One region of the Cupriavidus sp. 09_S30 genome, then DNA from elsewhere that is predicted to be linked to it. Evidence: predicted binding sites of a transcription regulator. Region 1 holds the regulator's gene; the other holds the start of a gene.

Region 1 (12,045 bases):
TTGCGCGACGTGCGCGCCATCATGCGCGGCGCGCGCGAGCAGATGAAGGAGCGCTTCTTTTCGCGCGGCCTGCGCGACGAGATGGAGGCGTTGTTCGGGCGCCTGAATGCGCTGGTGAACGATGCCAATGGCCGCATCGTCGAGCTGCATCAGCTCACCGACGGCATGTACCGCCGCTTCAATGCCGAGCACGGCTTCACGCTGCCTGCGCCGATCCAGTTCCTGACCGCCCGCTACGCAAGTGAGCTGCAGGACATCCTGGCGCTGGCGAACAGCCACTTCGGCCCGGTCAGCATGCTGACGCGCTCGCGTCCGCAACTGGTGCAGAGCGCCTTCGCGACGATCGCCAGCCGTGTGCTCGACTCTTTCCGCGACCTGAACCGTGACATCGAGATCTGGCTCAAGTCCGTGATGACGCCGCTCGAGGCGCAAGTGCGCGAGCACCAGAAGCAGCTGCGCCGCCGCGTCGATTCGATCGAGCGCATCCACGAGGCCACCGACACGCTGGAGAACCGCATCGCCCAGCTCGAGGAGGTGCTCAACGGCCTGGATGAGCGCAGCGGACGCATCGCCTACTATGCGCAGCACGTACCGCAGCCGGAGGCGACGGATGCAGTGAGCGTGCAGGCAGCCTGAGCGCAGCGGGCGGGCGCAGGCTGTATCATGTGGCGGCCGTGAAGTCCGCCGCATCAAGGCCGCCGCATCTGCCAGCCTGGCAGGCGCGGCCGGCGAGCGGCATGCCCGCTGTCCCTCGCTATCCCACGCTATTCCCCGCTGTCCCCGTTCTTCGCCATGCCCCGCAAGCCTGCCACTGCTGTCCCCACCGAAACCCCCGATCCCCAGGTGCCCGACGATTTCGGCATGCGCGTGGTGAACTGGCAGCGCGCGCACGGACGCCATGACCTGCCCTGGCAGAACACGCGCGACGCGTATCGGATCTGGCTGTCGGAGATCATGCTGCAGCAGACCCAGGTCAGCGCCGTGATCGACTACTTCCAGCGCTTCGTGACGCGCTTGCCGACGGTGCAGGCGCTGGCCGATGCGCCGGCCGACGAAGTGATGGCGCTGTGGGCCGGGCTGGGCTACTACTCGCGCGCGCGCAATCTGCACCAGTGCGCGCGCCAGGTGGTGGCCGAGCACCAGGGGTGTTTCCCGACCGACCCGGCCGTCCTTGTCACGCTGCCCGGTATCGGCCGTTCCACTGCGGCGGCGATCGCGGCCTTCAGCGCCGGCGTGCGTTCGCCCATCTTGGACGGCAACGTCAAGCGCGTGTTCGCGCGCTTCTTCGGCATCCACGGGCATCCGGGCGAGAAGGCGATCGAGTCGCGCATGTGGCGGCTTGCCGAGGCTGCACTGCCGCCGGCCGGCCCGGGCCAGGACCGCGACATGGTGTCCTACACCCAGGGCCTGATGGACCTGGGCGCCACCGTTTGCTCGCGCGGCAAGCCGGCCTGCCTGTCCGATGCCGGTGCCTGCCCGCTGTCGGATGCCTGCGTGGCCCGGCGCGACGGGCTGACCGGCGTGCTGCCCAGTCCCAAGCCGCGCGCGGCCCTGCCCGAGCGCAGCACGGTGATGCTGCTGCTGCGGCGCGGGCGCGAGATCCTGCTGACGCTGCGCCCGGACAGCGGCATCTGGGGCGGCCTGTGGAGCCTGCCTGAATTACCCGTGACCACCGTGCCCTTCGATCCCGAGCACGCAGAGTACGCAGCGCTGGAATATGCCCGCAGCCATGGCGCGCCCACGCGCGCTGTCTTCTCCGGGGAGTTGACCCATGTCTTCACGCATTTCCGCCTGCTGATCCGCGCGGTGCGCGTCGACATGCCAGCGGCCACGGCGGTCAGGGACGCGGCAGCCGAGCCCGGAGCGGCCGGCCGCCGCTGGGTTTCCCTGGATGCACTGGATGAGGTGGGCGTGCCCGCGCCCGTGCGCAAGCTGCTGCTGGCGCAAGTGGCGCCCGGGCTGTTCTGATTCGGCGCGCGAGCCGTGCGATGGCCGGCGCCGGACGGCGGCAGGTCCGGGCGCTTACGGGGCACGAGCCGATCGGCCCTAGCCCACTGAACTAAAAACTAAACGATGTGGTGCTGCCGCATATAGCGGTGCACGATCTCGATGCGCATGCCGGCGTCGGGAAGGGCCATCAGCATCTGCTTGGCCTTGAGCGGCACCGGCAGCAGTTCGCACAGGCGGTTGGCGATCCAGCTCGGGTCGCCCCACTGGCAAGGTTCGGCGAACAGCTTCTTGCCGGGCGTCTCGGCATGGATCGCAGCGACGATCCGGCGCAGCGCCGCCGCGCATTCGCCGAGCAGTTCCAGCTTGCAGTCGATCACGTCGGGCGGCAGCAGTTCGGCGCGCGCCACCAGCAGGCCATCCTCGCGTGTGCTGTGCTCCAGCGCGCGGAAGCGCTGGCGGCCGCGTGTCTCGATCAGCAGCACGCCGAGCTGCTCCATATTGCAGTCGACGATCTCTGCCAGGCAGCCGATCGGCTCGGGTACCGTGGTGCTGCCCGGGCTTGCCACTTCTTCTCCGCTGCTGATCAGGCAGATGCCGAACGGCGTTCCGTCGCGCAGGCAGGTGCGCACCATGTCGACGTAGCGCGCCTCGAACACGCGCAGCGGCAGCCGGCCATCCGGGAACAGCACGGTGTGCAGTGGAAAGAGCGGCAGGCATTCCAGCGCCTGCTGCAGTGGGGTCGGGTCGGGACCGGCATGGCCGGTGGTGCTGCCTGGTATGGTGGAGGACATGCGCAAGCCAGCAAGGGCGTCAGGCGGGATTGCCTAGGCCGGGAGCGAGAACGCCCGGCGGCGGTCAGCCAGCCGGAACGAGTTCGCGGTGCCTCACCAGCACATTACCATGCACGCGGAAATAGCTGGCGAGCCTTTCCACAATATAGACGGAGCGATGCTGGCCGCCAGTGCAACCGATGGCTACCGTCAGGTAGCTGCGGTTGTCCACAATGAAGCTCGGCAGCCACTTTTCGACGTAGGCACGTATGTCTTCGGCCATTTCCAGCACCATCGGCTGGCTTTCCAGGAACTCCACCACCGGGGTGTCGCGCCCGGTCAGCGGGCGCAGTGCGAGGTCATAGAAGGGGTTGGGCAGCGAGCGCACGTCGAAGACGAGGTCGGCGTCGCTAGGCACGCCGTGCTTGAAGCCGAACGATTCGAACAGCAGCGTCAGGTGCAGCGGCTCGTCGCGGATGATCTCTTTGATCCACGCACGCAGCGTGTTGGTGCGCACGCTGCTGGTGTCGATGCGGTGAGCGGTCTCGGCCAGCGGATTGAGCAGTTCGCGCTCCATCTCGATGGCTTCGACCAGCGAAGTGTCGCTCAGGACCGGCTCGCCGCTGGGGGCCTGCGCGCTGTCGTCGGTGCGGATGGACAGCGGGTGGCGGCGGCGTGTCTCCGAATAGCGCTGCACCAGCGCCTCGTTGCTGGCCGTCAGGAAGATCACCTGCACCCGGTGTTCGGCACGCAGGTCTCCCAGCACATCGGGCAGCTTGTCGAGCGAATCGCGGCTGCGCACATCGATGGCGACGCCCAGGTGGGTATGGCCCTGCGACGCCAGGTAGCGGGCCAGCTCGGGCAGGAATTGCGCGGGCAGGTTGTCCACGCAGTAGTAGCCTGCGTCCTCGAGCACATTCAGTGCTACCGATTTGCCTGAGCCGGATATACCGGTGATAAGAATGATTCGCATAGCAGGGCAAGCATAGCACCCACTGGTGTCTCCGTCATGACGGACGGCACATAGGCCATGGCGCACCCCCGGGTCCACCATGGCCTGCCCACGGCCTGCGTGGCGCAGGCGCGTGCTCTTGGCGAAGGCGGTCGCTTACTTGGACAGGCAGTCCTTCATGAAGGACTTGTACTCGTCGCCCTTCTTGCCCTTGCCCTGCTTGCTGCATGCCGACATCTTTTCCTGCTGCGTCATCGGTGCCGCGGCAGGCTTGTTCGACAGGCACTCCTTCATGAAGGCCTTGCGCTCGTCGCCTTTCTTGCCGGCTGCCTGCGTATTGCATGCCTTCATCTTGTCCTGCTGCGTGTTGGCGGCAGGGGCCGCGGCCGCGGGGGCAGCGGGAGCAGCAGGGGCGGCGGGGGCCGAGCCCTGGGCGAACGCACCCGTGGCGAACAGCGGGGTCAGCAGTGCGCAGATCGCGATCATCTTCTTCATGCTCTTCTCCTGGCTGTGGAAGACTTCATGCCGCCCGCCATGCCGGCGTTGCGGCTTGTGACTGGGCCCGATGCCCATTACCGCACACAACGCGCGCCGCCGGCCTGCGTTGACGATCGCGCCCGTGTTCCTGTAAGCAATTGCAAACGGGCCGGCGGAGCGCCGGCCGGGGTCAGAGCAGTCTTCCCTGGCCACGCGAGACCGCGTCGGCCTGCATGGCGGCCCGCTGGCGATCCATGAAGTCGCGCAGGGTGTCGATGCCGCGCAGGCGCAGGATGGTGTTGCGCACAGCGGCTTCGACCAGCACTGCCAAGTTGCGGCCCGCCGCCACCTGGATCTTCACCATGTGAATCGGGAGCCCCAGCACGTCGAGGTATTGCGAATCCAGCGGCAGCCGCTCGAACTCGCCGTCGTTGCGGCGCACCAACTGCACCACCAGCTTGAGCTTCATCTTCCGGCGCACCGCCGTCTCGCCGAAGATGGTCTTGATGTCCAGCAGGCCCAGGCCGCGTACCTCGAGCAGGTTCTGCAGCAGCGGCGGGCAGCGCCCCTCGATGAAGTCCGGGCCCAGCCGCACGAAATCGACCGCGTCGTCGGCCACCAGGCCGTGGCCGCGGGAGATCAGTTCCAGGCCCAGTTCGCTCTTGCCGAGGCCCGACTCGCCCATGATCAGCACGCCCATGCCGAGGATGTCGAGGAACACGCCGTGCATGGTCACGCGCGGCGCGGAGATGCGCGACAGGTAGAGCCGCAGGTGGTCGATCACCGCCGCCGAGGAGACCGGGGTGGTGAACAGCGGCGTGGACGAGCGCGTGCAGCGCAGTTCCAGGTCAGGCGGCGGTTCCATGCCATCTGCGACCACCAGGAAGGGCGGCTCGAGCAGGATCAGCTCTCCCATCTGCCGCTTGCGCATCTCGTCGTCCAGCCGCTGGTAGTAGGTGATCTCGGGCTTGCCGAGCACCTGGATGCGGTTGGGGTGGATCAGGTTCAGGTGGCCCACCAGATCGGCGGCAGAAGTGGCCTCGCGGGCGAATTCCACGTCGAAGGCGCGATCCGCCCCTTCGAGACCCGCCACCCATGAGAGTTTGAGGTCGGCCGCGTTGTCATCGAAGATGGACTGGGAGGAGACGCCGGTGAGTTCCATGCGGGTAGGTCGTGTGGGGGCTTGGGAATGCTAGGACCGGCCGCGGGTGCCTTGGCCCGCACCTGCGGGCGGCAGCGAGGTCAGGGATGCCATTGGGTCAGCAGTTGGTGCACATCCTCGGGCGAGGGCAGCGTGGCCAGGCCCTCGCGCATGTCGCGGTCGGACAGCAGCTGAGCGATTTCCGACAGGATCTCCAGGTGCTGCTGCGTTGCCTGTTCGGGCACCAGCAGGAAGATCAGCAGCGAGACCGGCTTGCCATCGGGCGATTCGAAAGGGATCGGCTCGGCCAGGCGCATGAAGGCGGCCAGCGGTTGTTTCAGGCCCTTGATGCGGCCGTGGGGAATGGCCACGCCGGCGCCAAGACCCGTCGAGCCGAGCGATTCGCGCGCGAACAGGTTGTCGGTCACCGTGGCCCGTGCCACGCCATGGTTGTTCTCGAAGAGGAGCCCGGCTTGTTCGAAGACGCGCTTCTTGCTGGTGACGCTGACGTCGAGATTGATGTTGCCGGGTGGCAGCAATTTGGCCAAACGATTCATGGCAGATGCGCAGGAATTCCAATAAGCGGGCCGGTGCGCCTTGCGTCCGGCCGGGGGGGCAAAGAAGCGGAGTATCCGCTCGCTCCGCCGGTCGGGCGCCGGTATGCGGAGCATCCGGCCAATTATAGAGCAGCCCGCACGTCGCCTTGTGCGATGCGCAACCGGCCGCCCCATCGGGCTGGCTGGCCAGCGCCTTTCCTGCTGCAAGCGCAGCGAGCAGGCGAGCGTGACGGTTGCAGCAGTTCATGTATTGGAGAGCATACACCGCGCGGAGCCGCTTGCGTACTCCCCGAGGCGCGTGCGGTCCGCGCACCGGCGGTGGCCCAGAAAGCAAAAAACCGCGCAGAATGCGCGGTTCGTGGTCAGGCCTTTGTGCAGGTAGGCCGGATGACGGCCTCAAGGCTGATTGTTTTATTGTTGCATCTGCGCCGCGGCCATCTGGTACTTCACAGATTCGCGGTCGTGACTTTGCACGCGGTCCTTGTAGCGGATGACCTGGCGGTCCAGCTTGTCGACGAGGGCGTCGATGGCCGCGTACAGGTCCTCGTGGTGGGCTTCGACGAAGATGTCCTTGCCCCGCAGGTGCAGATTGATTTCCGCGTACTGGCGCCGGTCCTTTTCCTTGTGATTGTCGACAGAGAGCAGCACGCTTACGCCAATGACTTGATCGAAATGCCTGACGATACGCTCCAGCTTCGTTTCCACGTACTCACGCAGAGGCGGCGTGATGTCCAGGTGGTGTCCACTGATCTTGAAGTTCATAGCGCTTCTCCTTCTGAAAGAGCCGCACCAGGCAGGCGATGCGGCTCGGCTACAAAGACTTGCGGAGATTGACTGCGGGGATTTTGAGAGCTTCGCGGTACTTGGCAACCGTTCGGCGCGCTACGACGAAGCCCTGATCGCCCAGCAATTCGGCAATTCGGCTGTCGGACAAAGGGTTCTTAGGGTCCTCGGCTCCTATCAGTTGCTTTATCAGGGCTCGAATTGCCGTTGATGAAGCTGCACCACCCGTTTCCGTGGACACATGGCTGCCGAAGAAGTACTTCAGCTCGAACGTGCCCATTGGGGTGGCCATGTATTTGTTTGTCGTCACCCGAGAGATGGTTGACTCGTGTAATCCCAGTGTATCGGCAATCTCCCGCAAAACCAAGGGGCGCATGGCGATTTCACCGTGGCTGAAGAAGTTCCTTTGACGCTCGACAATTGCCTGCGAGACGCGCAGGATCGTGTCGAAACGCTGCTGGATGTTCTTGATCAGCCAGCGCGCTTCCTGCAGCTTCTGCTGCAGGCCGGCAGCGCCCGATTCCCCCTTGGCGCCACGCAGGATCTGCGCGTACATGTCATTGATGCGCAGGCGCGGCATCACGTCGGGATTCAGTTGTGCGATCCAGCCGCCGCCGCTCTTGCGCACGAACACGTCGGGCACGACGAAGTCAGCCTGAGGGCGATTGTAGGCATGGCCGGGATAGGGCGCGAGCGAGCGGATCAGTTCGTGCGCGGCCTTCAGCGCTGCCTCGTCTACCTGCAGTGCCTTCTTCAGCCGGGTGTAGTCGCGCGCGGCCAGCAGCTCGAGGTGGCGGGTGACGATCACCAGCGCCAGTTCGCGCTGCGGATGCGACAGGCGGCGCAACTGCAGCGCCAGGCATTCGGCGGCATTGCGCGCGCCCACGCCCGGTGGGTCGAAGCTCTGCAGCAGCGCAAGCATGGCCTGCACTTCCTCGATCTCGAAGGCCAGTTCTTCAGGCAGTTCTTCGCAGATTTCCTGCAGCGTGGCGCTGAGGTAGCCGTCGTCGTCCAGCGATTCGATCAGGAAGATGGCGAGGCCCTTGTCGCGCGCGGAGATTTTCAGCGGCGCGAGTTGCTCCATCAGGTGCTCGCGCAGCGTCGGATCGGCATCGCGCAGTTGCAGCGGTGCCTTTTCGTCTTCGTCGCCCTGGGGGCGGCGTGCGAAATCGTCCAGGCTCCAGTCGTTGCCGTAGTCGTCGGCGCCATCGCCGTAGCGGTCTTCATCGCCGCCGGCTTCGTCGGCGCGTGCCTCGCCGTTGCCCTGGCCATCTGCCGGGGCCGGCGCGGGCGCGCTCTGCACATTGATGCTGCCATCGGCCGCCACGCGCAGCGGGCTTTCGATCCAGTCGTTCTCGCGCTCCAGCAGGGGGTTCTCGATCAGCGCCTGCTCGACTTCCTGCTGCAATTCCAGCGTGGAAAGCTGCAGCAGCCGGATCGACTGCTGAAGCTGTGGGGTGAGGGCAAGATGCTGGGAGAGGCGGAGCTGAAGCGACGGTTTCATGCGGCCTATTCTATGCCCATCCGCATGGCTATGGAACGAAAATTGCTATCGCTTTTGCCGTGCCGTAGACGGTGGACATCGGCGTGCATCGGTGGCGCGAGGCCACCCCGTCACATGCGGAAATTCTCGCCCAGGTAGACCCGGCGCACCGACTCGTTGGCGATGATTTCCTGGGGCCGTCCTTGGGCCAGCACTGCCCCTTCGCTGATGATGTAGGCGTGGTCGCAGATGCCCAGCGTTTCGCGCACGTTGTGATCGGTGATCAGTACGCCGATGTTGCGTGCCTTCAGGAAGCTCACGATGCGCTGGATCTCGCCCACCGCGATCGGGTCCACGCCCGCGAAGGGTTCGTCGAGCAGGATGAAGCGCGGCGAAGAGGCCAGCGCCCGCGCGATTTCCACGCGGCGGCGCTCGCCGCCCGACAGCGACAGTGCGGGGTTTTCGCGCAGGTGCGTGATCTGCAGGTCGTCCAGCAGTCCGACGAGGCGGCGGTCGATCTCCTCGCGCGACAGCGGCTTGCCGTTCACCACCTGCAGCTCCAGCACGGCGCGGATGTTCTCCTCGACGTTGAGCTTGCGGAAGACCGAGGCTTCCTGGGGCAGGTAGGACAGGCCCATGCGCGCGCGCTCGTGGATGGCCAGGCCGCTCAGGTGCAGGCCGTCGAGCACGATGTCGCCCTCGTCCAGCGCCACCAGGCCCACGATCATGTAGAAGGAGGTGGTCTTGCCGGCGCCGTTGGGGCCGAGCAGGCCGACCACTTCGCCGCTCTTGACGTCGAGCGAGACGTCCTTGACCACCGTGCGCGAGCCGTAGCGCTTCTTCAGGTGGCGCACCGTCAGCGTGCTGCCCTCCGCGAGCTGGGCGGCGGCGGTGGCGGGGGCGAACTGGGTATCGGTCATGAGGGCAGACTGGTAAGGCAGGGGTTCAGGACTTCGACGGCGCGGGCGCGGGCTTGAGCTGGAGCGGCGCGGCGGCCGGCGCGCTGGCCGGCTGGCGCGGCGAAAGCACCGCGCGCACGCGCCCGGACGGGCTGCCGGCCGTGCTGTTGTCGCCGCCGCCGGTGGCGGTGTAGTACTCCTTGTTGCTGTCGTAGGTGATGACAGCCCCGCGGATCTCGTCGACCTGCTTGGCGCCGGCCAGCCGCGCCATGCGGGCCTGGCCGATCAGCTTGGAGATGCCCTGCTTGCCGTCGTACTCGATGCGGTCGCCCCAGCCGTCGATGTATTCGTCGACGTTGTCGCGCTTCTGGCGGATGTAGGCGAGCTTGCCCGGGCTGGCCGTAGCGATCGCGAACTGGTAGCCCTCGGCGTCGGTGCGCAGCTCGGCGGCGTCCGATTTCAGCACCATGGTGCCCTTGGTCAGCACGACGTTGCCGGTCAGCGTGTAGACCTGCTTCACGTCGTCGTAGCTGGCGTTGTCGGCCTCCAGCACCAGCGGCTTGTCACGGTCGGCACGTTCGGCGTGGGCAGCGGGCGCCAGGCAGAGCGCCGCGGCCGCGGCCAGCAGGGCGGGCGCGGTACGGGCGCGGAACCACGTCGTCAAGGCAGGAATCATGATGGCGAGTCGAAGGAGAGTACGGCGGGAGCAGGGCTCCGCGCGCGGTTGCATTGCTTAGGATTTCGGCGCGTCCGCGGCGCGCGGCGCGGTGATGATCGTGCCGCGCACGTTGCCGAGCAATTGTACTTCGCGCGTGACGTTGTTGAAGATCAGGCCGTTGGCTGTCATCTCGGATGCGCCGCGCGTCAGCTGTACCGGCTTGTCCGTCTTGACGATATCGTCGTTGACGAGGATCCGGAAGTATTCCGAGGCGGCGGTCATCTTCGGGTCCTGTTTCGGGTCGGCGCCCTGGGAGCGGATGACGAAGCCATTGTCGTACAGGTCGATGATGGAGCCGTCCGCATTCATCTTGCCGCGGTCCGCGCGGCCGCTCACCGGCGGGCGCCCGGGCTGGTAGGCGCGCATCGCCGGCAGGGTGAACGCGTAGGTCTGGTCGTCATCATAGTGGACCATCTTGTCGCCATTGAAGCGCAGCTTGGTGTTGCCGCTTTCGTCCAGCTCGGTGGCGGAGAAGCGATCCATGTAGTAGTCCGGCTCGTGGCGCTTGACTTGCGGGCCGGCCACCTTCTCGCGCGGCGAGTTGATCTGCACCAGCCAGAAGGTGCTGCCTGCCACCAGCGCCATCAGCAGCATGGGCAGGGCGCGCATCGCGAGCCGGCTGAGGGAAGACAGAATGGACTGCATGGTCGCGCGTCCTGCCTCAGATGACTTTGGCACGCGTCAGGTCGTGGATGTGCAGCGCGCCGACCAGGCGTCCGTCATCGTCCACTACCAGCAGCTGGTTGATGCGATTGGCCTCCATCAGCTGCACGGCCTCGACTGCCAGGCGGTCGGGGCCGATGCTGCGCGGGCTGCGGTGCATCACTTCGGCGATCGGCACGGTCTTCCAGTCGCGGGGCGTTTCCAGCAGGCGGCGCAGGTCGCCGTCGGTGAAGACGCCCACCGCGCGGCCGTCCGCGTCGACCACGGCCGTCATGGCCATGCCCTTGCGCGTGATCTCCATCAGCGCCTGCGCCAGCGGTGTGGTCTCGCGCACCTCGGGCACGGCATTGCCGCTGCGCATCACATCGCGCACATGGGTCAGCAGCTTGCGGCCCAGCGCGCCGCCCGGGTGCGAGCGGGCGAAGTCTTCCTCACCGAAGCCGCGTGCATCCAGCACAGCCACCGCCAGCGCGTCGCCCAGGGCCAGCGCCGCGGTGGTGCTGGCAGTCGGCGCCAGGTTCAGCGGGCAGGCTTCCTTCTCGACGCCGGCGTCCAGGTGCACGTCGGCCAGCTTGGCCAGCGTGGACGCCTGGTTGCCGGTGATGGAGATCAGCTTGGCGCCGATGCGCTTGACGATCGGGAGGATGGCGAGCAGCTCACCCGTCTCGCCGGAATTGGAGAAGGCGACCAGCACGTCGTCGCGGGTGACCATGCCGAGGTCGCCATGGCTGGCCTCGGCCGGATGCACGAAGAAGGCCGGCGTGCCGGTGGAGGCCAGCGTGGCGGCCACCTTGCGTCCGATATGGCCGGACTTGCCGATGCCGGAAACGACGACGCGGCCGCTGCAATGCAGGATGAGCTGCACCGCGCGCGCGAACTCGTCGGTCAGGCGGGCGGACAGGGCCGCCACGGCGTCGGCCTCGATTTGCAGGGTATTGCGAGCGAGCTTAAGTGCTCGATCGGCATCGAAATTAGCTATCATGGCGACGAAGTATACCAACGAATGCGATGGCGTCTGGCCCGCCCCAGCCGGGGGGCGTTTCCGGGCGGCAACCGCGCTTGCCGCGTCCCGTCGGCGGGCGGCCCGCGAGGGGCGGCCTGTGCGCCAGGCCGGCCCACCCTGAGCCTCTCGATGCATTCTCCGCTGGAACTCACCCTGGTGCTGCTGGCCGCTGCCGTGTTCGGCGTGGTCGCCTTCCGTATGCTGCAACTGCCACCCATGCTGGGCTACCTGGCGGTGGGCATCCTGATCGGGCCGAACGCGCTCGGGCTGGCCGGCGATTCGGGGCAGATCCAGTACCTGGCCGAGTTCGGCGTGGTCTTCCTGATGTTCTCGATCGGGCTGGAGTTCAGCCTCGGCAAGCTGCACGCGATGCGGCGGCTGGTGTTCGGCCTCGGCGGCTCGCAGGTGGTGCTGACGATGCTGGCGGTGGTGCCCGCCAGCCTGCTGTTCAACTGGCTGTTCCACCTGAGCTGGCAAGCGTCGATCGCCATCGGCGGCGCCCTTGCCATGTCGTCCACCGCCATCGTCTCCAAGATGCTGTCCGAGCGCATGGAGCTGGAGACCGAACACGGGCGCAACATCATCAGCGTGCTGCTGTTCCAGGACCTGGCGGTGGTGCCGCTGCTGATCGTCATTCCCGCGCTGTCGC
Region 2 (12,045 bases), on a different contig from region 1:
TGCTCGACTCGGCGCTGGCCGCCTGCACCACGCTTACCATTCAAGTCTATGCCAAGCGCAAGGCATATCCAGTGCGGTCGATCCATGTGACGGTGGACCACGTAGAGGAAGCGGGCAAGTACATGCTCAAGCGCACGGTCAAGGTGGAGGGTGACCTTGAGCAGAGCGTGCTCGACGATCTGCTCCGCGTGGCCAATCGTTGCCCCGTGCATAAGAGCCTCTCGGCTCAGATCAGCATCGAGACCTCGCTGAGCTGAAAGCCGTCGGCCCTCGGGCTCCTGGTACCGCTGCACGCGGTGCCGGGCGCCGGGGCATGTTCGACTCGTCCTCGTTCGCCGGCCGGGCCGGCCGAGGCCATGGCCCCGGCAAATGCGCCATGTCGCACCGCAGCAGCCATTGCGGACACGTCCCGAGCGGCCGACTCCGGCGCATCCGCAGCCGGATGTTCCATTTGTCCTAGTGATGGTTCGCTCCGTCCATTCCCCGCCGCATGGGCCCGGCGCTATCGTTACGTCCACCAAAAACACTCGCCCCTGGAGACAACGATGCGCACCCAAGTCGCCATCATCGGCGCCGGCCCCGCCGGATTGCTGCTCGGACAATTGCTGGCGCGCGCCGGCATCGATGCAGTCATCCTCGAACAACGCAGCCCCGACTATGTACTCGGCCGGATCCGCGCCGGCATCCTGGAGAGCGTCACCGTCGACGCGCTTGAACGCGCCGGCGTGGCCGCACGCCTGCATCGCGATGGACTGGTCCATCACGGCATCGAGCTCGCCTTCGGTGGCGAGCGCCACCGCATCGACCTGCAAGCGCTGGTTGGCCGCTCGGTCACGGTGTACGGCCAGACGGAGGTCACGCGCGACCTGATGGATGCGCGGGCCGCCTCCGGCGCAGTCACCGTGTACGAGGCCGAAGAGGTCAGCCTGCACGACTTCGATTCGGCTACGCCGCAGGTCCGTTTCAGGAAGGACGGCCAGCTGCACACACTGCATTGTGATTTCATCGCCGGCTGCGACGGCTTCCACGGCGTCAGCCGGCAGAGCGTGCCGGACAGCTCCAAGCAGATCTTCGAGCGGGTCTACCCCTTCGGCTGGCTGGGCGTGCTCAGCGAAACGCCGCCGGTTGCCGACGAACTGATCTATGCCGGCCACGAGCGCGGCTTTGCCCTGTGCAGCATGCGCTCGCTGACACGCAGCCGCTATTACATCCAGGTCTCGTCCGAAGAACAGGCCAAGGCATGGAGCGATGACCGCTTCTGGGACGAGCTTCGCCGCCGCCTCGACCCGGAGGCTGCCGAGACGCTGGTAACGGGCCCCAGCATCGAGAAGAGCATCGCACCGCTGCGCAGCTTCGTCTGCGAGCCGATGCGCTTCGGCCAGCTGTTCCTCGCCGGCGATGCCGCGCACATCGTGCCGCCCACCGGTGCCAAGGGCTTGAACCTGGCAGCCAGCGACGTGCTCTACCTGGCCGACGGCCTGATCCAGCACTACGAGCAGCGCGACAGCGCCGGCCTGGACGACTACTCGCGCAAATGCCTGTCGCGCATCTGGAAGGCCGAGCGCTTCTCGTGGTGGATGACCTCGTTGCTGCACCGCTTCCCCGAGGCCGACGACTTTGCCCGGCGGCTGCAACAGGCCGAACTGGACTATGTGGTGGGTTCGCCGGCCGCCTCGGCCGCCTTGGCCGAGAACTACGTCGGCCTGCCTTACTGAACGCACCTTTCGGGGGGACGGCATCCTTCCGGAACGGTCTCCTCCACCAGCGCGGCCGGCTTGATTCGTAGAATGCTAATGCTTATCATTTACCGACTCAGGTTTCTCGACACCGCCTGAGCTTGCAAATGGCTTGCCGGACACTATGTGTCCGGCATTTTTTTTCGAGAAGTGCCGCGCCACCGACCGGTGCGCCGCTCGTCATGCCGTCGTCACATTCTCCGCACTAACTAAGGTATGTGCGTGCATCCGGCGCCCGCGCGCCGGTTCCCGCAATGGACGCGCTTCGTTCTGTTCGCTGTCCCACGAAGCCGGCCTGGCAAGTTGAGGAAACGTCACCGCACGTTTTGCCGTTGCTTCGTACTGGTCATAACATGCAGAAACAAGAACCAGTGCCATGGCAATGCGAGGGGCAGGACAGCGGACGGGGGGCGCTATCTTGGCAAGTTATTTCGAGGAATACTGCGCCCGTATCCGGCGCGGTGGGGCGGCGGCCGTCATTGCCTCGCCCGTCGTCATCACGCGTGACGAGATTCACAGCAGCAGCTATGTACCGTTCGAGCATGTGCAGCCGGACGCGAAGCTGGCGCTGGTCAGCGTGACGCCCGGCCACACGCACGTCAAGCTGGCAGCCGCGCTGACCGCCCGCATGCTGGACGCGCGCATTCCGGGCTCGACGATCCAGCGCGAGAACAAGCGCCAGGTCGAGCTGGGTGGCCCGCTGATCCGCCCCAACCTGATCCGCATGCTCGACCATTTCCGCCTGCCGCTGCTGCTCGGTGCGCCGTTCGCGCAGACCCTGTGGGAAGATGACTTCGGCCTGCTGCAGCCGCTGGCGCTGCTGCCGCACGCCACAACCCGGCGCGGCCAGGTCTTCGACGGACCCCTTACGGACCTGCTGGACAGTCCCATGCTGCGCGCCATCTACGAGGAGCAATTCCTTGGCCGCCTGCCCGGCATGCCGGCCGACATGCTTTTCATCGGCTTGGGGCGCACGGCCTGGTCCGGCCTGCTCCACGCCGCCGCACTGGACCTGCTGCCGAGGCAGCAGTTGCTGGGCATGATGCCGGTGCCGGCCCGGGCGGGCAATATGGTGCGCTACTTCCTGCACGAGATCCGCGCCGACGAGCTGTCCGGCAACGACCCGGTGCGGCATCGCCTGGCGTGGCTGGATGCGGCACACGCCGAGCTGGAGGCGGCCGTGAACGCGCGCCTCGCGCCGCCGCAGGCGCGGCGGAAAACACTGGCCGCCGCGTCCTGAGCACCGTCGTCCCACCGAAGTGGGGTGCGGCCCTCCGTGCGGCAAGCCGATATCAGGGTGGAGGGACTCGACCCCCTCTATTTCCCAATTACGCGGCCCCTGTGGCCGCGATTTTTTTGCGCCGTCCGCGCGGCTGCGCGCGGTACGGCGGCAACTCCTACAATCCAGGCTGAGCGCACACCCTTGTCCTGGAACTTCATGCCTACCTTCCGGCCTCCGGCAGCAGCCCGTTCCACCGCGATCCGCCACAGGTGCCGCCGTGGCGGATCGCGGCAAGCCCTTGCCGTGGCCTGGGGCTGCACGCTGCTGGCTCCCGCGCTTGCGCTTGCGCAGCCGGCTCCCGACTCCGCTGTGCCCGCCACGCCAGCGCCGGTCTCCGCCGCTTCGGCCGTCCCGGCGGCAAGCAGTGCCTTCTTCTCCTCCGGCCATCCGGGCGGCCCGTTGCCGGCGGGCTGGGAGAACCTGCTGGTGGCCAAAGGCAAGCAGCTGACCCACTACACCCTGGTCGACGACGAGGGCAGCACGGTGGTGCAGGCCGACGCCGTCAGCTCGGCCTCAGCCCTGCTGCGCCATGCCGACGTGGACCTGGCACAGACGCCTGAGCTGAGCTGGCGCTGGAAGGTCACCGCGCCGATTCCCGGCGCGGACAACCGCGTGGCCGCGCAGGAAGACGCGCCGGCGCGGCTGGTGTTCTTCTTCGACGGCGACAAGCGCAATCTGTCGCTGGGCCAGCGGGTGCAGATGCACCTGGCCAAGGGACTCGGCGGCATGGATCTGCCCTACGCGACGCTGATGTATATCTGGTCCGAAACGGCCCCGCCCGGATCGGTGATCGCCAATCCGCATACCTCGCGCGTGCAGATGATCGTGGTCAGCGGTGGGGCGGCCCAGGCCGGCCACTGGCAGCGGCTGCACCGCAACGTCGCGCGCGACTACGAGCAGGTCTTCCACGAAAAGCCGGGCAAGCTCATGGCCTATGGCCTGATGACCGACACCGACAATACCGGCACGACCACGCGCGCCTGGTACGGCGATCTGCATTTCCTTCCCGAGCACTGAACAGCGCCGGCCCGCCGCGTGGCAGCGTGCGGCCGCGTTATGGGGGCGGCGGCAGCCGCGCGACGGCCGCACGCAGCAGCCTGTCCACGCATGCAACGAGGTCGGGAGGGCCCGCGTCCCCGCCGGCCCGCAGCGCCTGCCGCACGCTGACCACGGTGTCGGCATCGTAGCCGCGGCCGCTGCCGATGGCAGCTTCGAAGGCATTGGCGCGCTCGTTGATCGCGCGCGGGTCGGCATCGACCAGCAAGACGGCATGCGCCAGCACGGTGTGGGCTGCGGCCGGCCCCGCCGCCGCACCCGGCACGCGCCGCCAGTATTGCGCGGTGCCCGCGATCTTGCGCGCCGCGCCGGGCGGGCCCCAGGCCAGGTTGAAGCGGCCATCGCAGAACGAGCCCTCGACCGCTTGCCAGTGGGTTGCCACGCCAAGGGCGTCCAGCGCCGCCTGCAGCACGCCGCACAGATGCAGGTAGACGGTCTCGGCCGCGTCGCCCGGCGCGCGGTGGATCTGGTATGCCAGGCTCAGGTTCAGGATGCCCGGCCCCTGCGGCACCAGCCCCCCGCCCGACATGCGCAGCCACACCGGACAGCCGCGGCGCGCAAAGTCGGCGCGCGCCGCTTCGAAGCCGGCATGGCGCAGGTAGCTGCGCGGCACCACCAGCGACACCGGCGCCTGCCACAACTGCGCCAGCGCTCTGCCCTTGGCGGCCTGTTCGAGCAAGGCGAGCTCGGCGCGCAGCGGATCTGGCTCGGACGGATCGGGGTCGACGAACTCGAAAGGCATCGCACAGGTCGCAAGTTGCAGGAAAGGGGCCGGCAGGCCCCGGTTTGGGCAGTGCGCTTCAGTGGAAGGTGAACCCGCCGTCGACATTGACCGACTGTCCCGTGACATTGTCCATGGTGGCGAAGAACAGCGCCAGCCGTCCCATGTCCTCCGGCGTCTGCGCGCGCCCCTGCGGGATCAGCGTCAGCTGGTGGCGCGCCCACGAGTCCTCCACGGATTCCCCTTCGGCCTTCCATTCGTCAGCCAGCTTGTCCCACATATCGGTGCGCACGATGCCCGGGCAGATGGCGTTGACGGTGATGCCATCGCGCGCCACCTCCTTGGCCAGCGCATTGGTAAAGCCGACCACCGCGAATTTGGAGGCGCTGTAGTGCGCCAGGTTGGCGAAGCCCTCCTTGCCGGCGATCGAGGCCACGTTGACGATGCGCCCGCCACCGTGCGCCTTCATATGGGCCAGCACGGCCTTGCAGCCGAGGAAAGTCCCCTTGGCGTTGACACCCATCACGAAGTCCCAGTCTTTCTCCTGCAGCGACTCGACCGGGTGGATGCTGATCACGCCGGCGCAATTGACCAGGATGTCGAGCCCGCCCAGCGAGAGGACTGCCTCCTGGACCATGGCGGCATGGTCGTCCGCGCGAGTCACGTCTACCTTCATCGTGCGCGCCCGGCGGCCCAGTGCAGCCACCTCGGCGGCGGTCTCGGCCATGGCTGGCTCGAGCAGGTCGGCGATGAGCACGTCGGCGCCCGCGCGCGCCAGCGTCAGCACGATGCCACGGCCGATACCGCGCGCGCCTCCGGTCACGACGGCAACTTTTCCTTTCAGCGATGTATCCATCAGGTGAGTCTCCTTATGGTTGGTCCTGTTGACCTGGTCCTGCTTATGGTTGGTCCTGCCTGCCGGGTTTCCCCCTGCACGAGCCATCCCATGGGTGCCGCGTCGAAGGCGCGGCCCGCCCCCCTGCCGCAGGCGGGAGGGGAGCGGAGGCACGCTGGCGGAACCGGCGGAACCGACAGCGCCGACGCTAGCCGGCCGCGTGCTCCCTGAGCAGCGCGTTGACCTCGCCGGCCTTCTCCATCTGGCTCATGTGGCCGGCATCGGCGAAGACCTTGACTGTTGCCCCCGGCGGCGCATTGCCGGCATGCTCGGCCGGAATGATGCGGTCCTGCGCACCCCAGATCACCAGCACGCGCTTGCCGCCGCGTGTGCTGCCCACGGTGCCGCCCTCGGCCAGGCGCAGGCCGGGCTGCTCGCGCTGGCGGCCGCCGGCGAAGAGGCTGGCCTCGAGCGCGGCCAGCGCCTCGCCCACGCCGTCGAGGCGCTTGTAGCGCAGCAGGTCGTCCAGCATCTGCCGGCTCACCAGCCCGGCATCGGCGAAGAGCTGCTCCACCACCGGCTTGAGCTCGCGGCGCGACTCGGCTTTCACGAACCCTTCGGTGTAGCCCTGGTTCACCTCCTCGCCCAGGCCGGCGGGCGAGATCAGCGCCAGCGACAAGACCCGCTGCGGCGCGTCCAGCGCGAGCTGGGCCGCGATGCCGCCACCCATGGAATGGCCGACCACGTGCGCCGCCTCCAGCCCGGCCGCGTCCATGAAGCGGGCAACGAAGCCGGCCAGCGCGGCCAGCGTGGTGCCGGGCAGCGTCGGCGTGGATTGGCCATGCGCCGGCAGGTCGAGCGCGACCACGGTGTGGTCCTCGGCCAGCGCATCGAGGTTGAACAGCCAGTTGTCGAGATCGCCGCCGAAACCGTGGATGAACAGCACCGGGCTGCCGCCTTCGCCCTTCTTCGCGTAGCGCACGCGGATGCCGTCCACGTCGGCGAACTGGTAGGCCGCGGCGCCTTCGCCCGCCTCCTCCTCGTCGGCGGACGGCGTCTCGTAGCCGGCCACATAGGCGTCGATCTCGGCGTCGCTCACCTCGGGCGGCGCCATCACGCCGAGCAGGGCCTTGACAGGCAGCACGTCACCCACGGCGGCCACCTTGCGCCGCAGGATGCCGGCGTCGGACGCCTCCACCGCGTTGGCGATCTTGTCGGTTTCCACGTCCAGGATGGGCATGCCCACCGTGATCGGGTCGCCCTCCTCCACCAGCCAGTCATTGACCGTGCCTTCCTTCATCGACAGGCCCCACTTGGGCATCACGATGGGCGTGATGCCCGCGGTTTGCGTTTTGCCGGACATCAGTGCTTCCCTCCTTTCATGGTCTTGCGCGCCGCGTCCGCGATCTGCGCCGCGCTGGGGATGTAGAGATCCTCGAGTGCCGGCGAAAACGGCACCGGCGTGTGCGGCGGGCACACCATCTCGATGCCGGCCTTGAGCGCCCCGAAGGCCTGCGAGGCGACCTGTGCCGCAATGTCGGTGGCGAGGTTGCAGCGCGGGCTGGCCTCGTCCACCACCACCAGGCGGCCGGTGTTCTCCACCGTTTCCAGCACCGTGTCCATGTCCAGCGGCGAGAGCGTGCGCAGGTCGATCACCTCGGCTTCGATGCCCTCCTTCGCCAGCGCCGCCGCGGCCTCCAGTGCGCGGTGCACCATCAGGCCGTAGGTGACGATGGACACGTCCTTGCCGTCGCGCACGATATTGGCCTCGCCGAAGGGAATCGCATAGGAGTTCTCCGGCACCTCGCCCTCCAGGCCGTACAGATTCTTGTGCTCGCAGAAGATGACCGGATCGTTGTCGCGGATGGCCTGGATCAGCAGGCCCTTGGTGTCATAGGGCGTGGACGGGCAGACCACCTTGAGCCCCGGGATATGGGTGAAGATCGGCGTCAGCATCTGGCTGTGCTGCGCAGCGGCGCGAAAGCCCGCGCCCACCATGGCACGGATCACCACCGGCGTCTCGGCCTTGCCGCCGAACATGTAGCGGAACTTGGCCGCCTGGTTGAAGATCTGGTCGAAGCACACGCCCATGAAATCGATGAACATCAACTCGGCGATCGGCCGCATGCCGCAGGCCGCGGCGCCGATGGCCGCGCCCACGTAGGCCGACTCCGACAAGGGGGTGTCGAGCAGCCGGTCGCCGTGCTTGGCGTACAGGCCCTTGGTGACGCCGAGCACGCCGCCCCAGGCGTCCTTCTCGCCATCGGCGCCGGCACCGCCGACGATGTCCTCGCCGAGCATGATCACGCTCGGGTCACGGGTCATTTCCTGGTCGATCGCTTCATTGATCGCCAGCTTCATGCTGAGTCTGCGCGACATGTCTTGTCTCCTGTCGATGCGTTCTTTGCGGTTGATGCGGTGGATGCGGTTGGTCCGTCGTGTCCGCGCAGCCCGCCGCGCGGCGGTCGCGCCTTCAATAGCGCACGTAGACGTCGGTCAGCAGGTCGGCCGGTCCTGGCAGCGGCGCCGCCTTGGCTTCCTGCACGGCGCGCTCGATCAGCGCCGCGACCTCGCGGTCGATGGCTTCCAACTCGGCGGCGGAGACCGCCTCGGCCTGCGTCACGGTGCGCGCGAAGCGCTTCAGGCAGTCCTTGTTGGCGCGGATCTCGTCCAGCTCTCCGGGCGCGCGGTAGGTCTGCGCATCCCCTTCGAAATGCCCGTAGAAGCGGACCATCTTGCATTCGAGCAGCGAAGGACCGCCACCCTCGCGAGCGCGGCGGATCACCTCGCCGGCCGCTTCGTGCACGGTGAAGAAGTCGGTGCCGTCTACAGTCACGCCGGGCACGCCGAAGCCGGCGGCGCGGTCCACATAGCTGTCCACCGCGGTGCCGTACTCGCGCGCGGTGGATTCCGCATAGCCGTTGTTCTCGATGACGAAGATCACCGGCAGGTTCCACACCGCAGCCAGGTTCAGGCTTTCGAGGAAGGTGCCCTGGTTGGAAGCGCCATCGCCGACGAAGGTCACGCCGACCTCGCCCTTGCCGCGGAACTTGGCCGCCAGCGCGGCGCCGCAGATCAGTGGCGCGCCTGCGCCCAGGATGCCGTTGGCGCCCATCATGCCCTTGGACAGGTCAGCGATATGCATCGAGCCGCCCTTGCCATTGCACGAACCGCCCTTGCGCCCGTAGATCTCCTTCATCATCGCCACGGGGTCCACGCCCTTGGCGATGCAGTGGCCATGCCCTCGGTGTGTGCTGGCGATGCGGTCGCCATCGTTCAGGTGGTGCAGGATGCCGACGCCCGCGGCCTCCTCGCCGGCGTAGAGGTGGACGAAGCCGGGAATGTCGCCGCGCGAGAAATCGACGTGCAGGCGTTCCTCGAATTCGCGGATCGTGCGCATCCTGCGGTAGACGTCGAGCAGCGTCTGCTTGTCGAGCGGAAGCGGCGCCTGTTCGCCGCGCGGGGATGGAGTGGCCATCGCTGTCTCCTTCAGTGGGTGTTGGTAGTCGTGGTGCTGGTGGTGGTAGTGGTGGTGGTAGTGCTGGCGCTGCCGGGAAGAGTGCGGACGCCTGGCGACGCTTCGCGCCGCATCAGGTGCGCGGCGGCGGCGTGGCGCATGCAGGCGGATACGTCGATGCTGCGGAAGGCCTGCTCGTGCAGGGTGACGGTGACCTCATCGTGTGCGCCGAAGGCCAGCTCGCGCTCGCCGTCCAGCGCGACGATGCCGCTGCGCTGGCGCACACGCGCCGGATGGCCATGCTCGAGCCGGCGCCAGCCCGCGACGGGCACGGGGCAGAGCAGGCCGGGCGCGATCGGTGCATCGAGCACGAAGGCGCAGTCGTCGTGCGTGCCCAGCTCGACGGCCAGTCCGCCCGGCTCGCGGCGCCCCACTGGCTGCAGCAGCCCGGCGATGGAGGACAGGCCGATCGCCTCCGGATCCGCGTAGGCGGCATAGACGGCGGCCAGCGTGTCTGGCTTCCACAGCGCGCGCGCGCCGATGAAGTGTTCGTGCGAGATCACCGCGTCGACCAGGGCGATGTCGCGGCGCAGGCCGCCGTCCGCATCACGGATGGCGATATCGAGCCGCTTGTTCCACGCCAGCGCTTGCGCGGCCGGCACGCGCCCGCTCGCATACAGGCCGGTGGCCAGCCCGGTGACTGTGGACTCGCGCATCTCGGGAAAGGCGTTGTTGGTACCGGTCGACAGGCCGGCGATCGGAACCGTCCCGCATTCGCGCACCACGGCGCGATGCGTGCCGTCGCCGCCGAGCACGACGATGGCCGCCACGCCGGCCTCGACCATGCGGCGTGCGGCCAGCAGCGTGTCGTCCACCGTGGCCGTGACCGGCATGTCGATGTAGTCGACGGCTGGCAGCGCAGCGTCCGGCCCCTGGCGACGCATCAGGTGGCGCGCCAGCATCACGCGCAGGCCCTCGCGCTCAGGCATCATCAGCACGCGGCCGATGCCGCAGGCGGCCAGCGCGGCCAGCAGCCGCAGCACGATATTGACGCGGTCGGCCAGCTGCAGGCTGTTCGCGTTGGCGATCACGCGGCGGATATCGCGCGCCGACACCGGGTTGGCAATGATGCCGACCAGTGGCGGCGTGGCGCGGCTCGGGTTGCCCATGCCTGTCTCCTGGATGTTCTTGTCTCTGTCCCAGGGCTTTTGCAATGCGCGTGCCAGCCAGCCTGAGTGACCGGAGGCACGGCAGAGGCATGGATTTCTGAGGGATAACCCGCGTGCGGCAGCGCTGCCGCACGGATGACGGCCCGCTTGCAGCGGCATTGTTGCGCTGCGGGCGTGACAGGTGTCACAGTGCGGCTGTCACAGCGGGTGGACAGGTGTAGAGGCCGGAGTGATCCGGCCGATGGCGTCCATATCGCCGGCGACGCGGGCGCCCGGCTGAGTGCGGCTGCCTGCGGCTCAGCGCTCGGCGTCGCGCTGATTGGGAGACTGGATACCCAGGCGGGCCATGCGCCGGTACAGCGTCATCCGGCTCACACCGATCTGCCGCGCGACAGCGCTGAGATTCCAGTTCGACGCGCGCAGATACTGCATCAGCAGCATGCCCTCCGGCGTCAGCGCCGGCCGCTCTGGCAGCGGCGGCGTATCCGCGCGCTGTTCAGACACGGCGGCGGCGGTGGCGGTGGCGGTGGCGGCATCTTCCGGCCGCATCGGGTCAACCGCCGGCGGCGCGATGCCGATGCCGTCCGGCAGGTCGGCCGCCTCGATGCACGCGCCCACGCAGACCGCGCGCGCGTACTCCAGCGCGTTGCGCAGCTCGCGCAGATTGCCCGGCCAGCGGTGCCGGTGCAGGCGCGCACGTGCTTCGGCCGACAGCAGCGTCGGACCTGCGGCGCCGGCCGGCTCGCCCTCGGCCAGCAGCTTGTCGATGAGCCAGTCCAGGTCGCCGCGCTCGCGCAGCGGCGGCAGCACGAAGCGGGCGCCGCCGAGCCGATAGAAGAGATCCTCGCGGAAACGGCCCTGCGCCACCAGCGCTTCCAGGTCATGGTGGGTGGCGCAGATCACGCGCAGGCGCACCGGCACCGGCCGCGCGGCGCCCACCGGCAGCACCTCGCCCTCGGCCAGCACGCGCAGCAGGCGCGACTGCAGTTCGCGCGGCATGTCGCCGATCTCATCGAGAAAGAGCGTGCCGCCATCGGCTTCCTGGATCAGGCCGCGCTTGCCGCGCGCGCCGGCGCCGGAAAAGCTGTTGGGCAGGTGGCCGAACAGCTCGCTCTCGGCCAGCGTCTCGGCAATCGCCGCACAGTTGACCGCGACGAAGGGCTGCGCGCGGCGCGCGCTGGCGGCGTGCAGCGCCTTGGCGAAATATTCCTTGCCGCTGCCGGTCTCGCCATGGACCAGCAGGTTGATAGGCGAATCGACCAGCTTGGCGGCGCGCTCCAGCTGCTGCTGCAAGACCACGTCGCCACCGCACAGCGCGGCCAGCGGCGCCGGCAGGGCAACGCGGCTCGGCGGCACCTGCGGCACCTGCGGCGACGCCGCGCGCGCCAGCGCGGGCGGCGTGGCGCTCAGGTACAGCAGGCCACCGCTGCGCGCCAGCGCCAGCAGGCGGTGCTCGCTGGGCGTCGAATGCACGAAGCGGCCGAGATCGGACAGGCCCGCGTCGAACACATCCTCGAAAGATAAGCCCCGCACCGGGCGCGCCAGCCCGCCGGCGCCCCACTCCGCCTCCAGCATGCGCTGCGCACGCCGATTGTGGCCGACGATGCGCCCGCCGGCGTCGAGCGCGATCAGGTATTCCGGGTTGACATCGAGGAACTCGGGCGCTGCGTTCAGCCGCAGGATCCAGTCGTGCCGGTGCACGCGCAGGAAGTTGGCGTTCTCGATGTGGGCCGCGTAGATCTTCACCAGTTGCAGCGCCAGCGCCTGGCTGGCCTTGGCTGACGGCGAG

Evidence for each region. The regulator sigma-54, encoded in region 1, starts transcription at its own class of promoters, with help from an activator protein. The targets are predictions, from matches to a motif close to TGGCANGNAANCTGCTTT.
Region 2: a site for sigma-54 is predicted at 10,295-10,312, ahead of AC1Z3O_RS34875 (ATP-NAD kinase family protein). Genes of this name have one in related genera too.

Annotation. Positions count from the first base shown of each region.
Region 1 is NZ_JBXOWI010000001.1:3,440,417-3,452,461, reverse strand. It holds gene AC1Z3O_RS16135 (dynamin family protein) at 1-636, shown strand, start outside; gene mutY (A/G-specific adenine glycosylase) at 793-1,968, shown strand; gene AC1Z3O_RS16125 (LON peptidase substrate-binding domain-containing protein) at 2,067-2,741, opposite strand; gene rapZ (RNase adapter RapZ) at 2,806-3,693, opposite strand; gene AC1Z3O_RS16115 (PsiF family protein) at 3,829-4,167, opposite strand; gene hprK (HPr(Ser) kinase/phosphatase) at 4,340-5,311, opposite strand; gene ptsN (PTS IIA-like nitrogen regulatory protein PtsN) at 5,392-5,847, opposite strand; gene hpf (ribosome hibernation-promoting factor, HPF/YfiA family) at 6,259-6,609, opposite strand; gene AC1Z3O_RS16095 (RNA polymerase factor sigma-54) at 6,659-8,134, opposite strand; gene lptB (LPS export ABC transporter ATP-binding protein) at 8,245-9,033, opposite strand; gene lptA (lipopolysaccharide transport periplasmic protein LptA) at 9,059-9,688, opposite strand; gene lptC (LPS export ABC transporter periplasmic protein LptC) at 9,746-10,375, opposite strand; gene AC1Z3O_RS16075 (KpsF/GutQ family sugar-phosphate isomerase) at 10,392-11,375, opposite strand; gene AC1Z3O_RS16070 (monovalent cation:proton antiporter family protein) at 11,526-12,045, shown strand, end outside.
Region 2 is NZ_JBXOWI010000002.1:3,287,668-3,299,712, reverse strand. It holds gene AC1Z3O_RS34920 (OsmC family protein) at 1-257, shown strand, start outside; gene pobA (4-hydroxybenzoate 3-monooxygenase) at 546-1,715, shown strand; gene AC1Z3O_RS34910 (hypothetical protein) at 2,155-2,976, shown strand; gene AC1Z3O_RS34905 (DUF3047 domain-containing protein) at 3,262-4,035, shown strand; gene AC1Z3O_RS34900 (lipoyl protein ligase domain-containing protein) at 4,073-4,816, opposite strand; gene AC1Z3O_RS34895 (SDR family NAD(P)-dependent oxidoreductase) at 4,875-5,651, opposite strand; gene AC1Z3O_RS34890 (acetoin dehydrogenase dihydrolipoyllysine-residue acetyltransferase subunit) at 5,839-6,993, opposite strand; gene AC1Z3O_RS34885 (alpha-ketoacid dehydrogenase subunit beta) at 6,993-8,009, opposite strand; gene AC1Z3O_RS34880 (thiamine pyrophosphate-dependent dehydrogenase E1 component subunit alpha) at 8,104-9,108, opposite strand; gene AC1Z3O_RS34875 (ATP-NAD kinase family protein) at 9,120-10,256, opposite strand; gene AC1Z3O_RS34870 (sigma-54-dependent Fis family transcriptional regulator) at 10,554-12,045, opposite strand, start outside.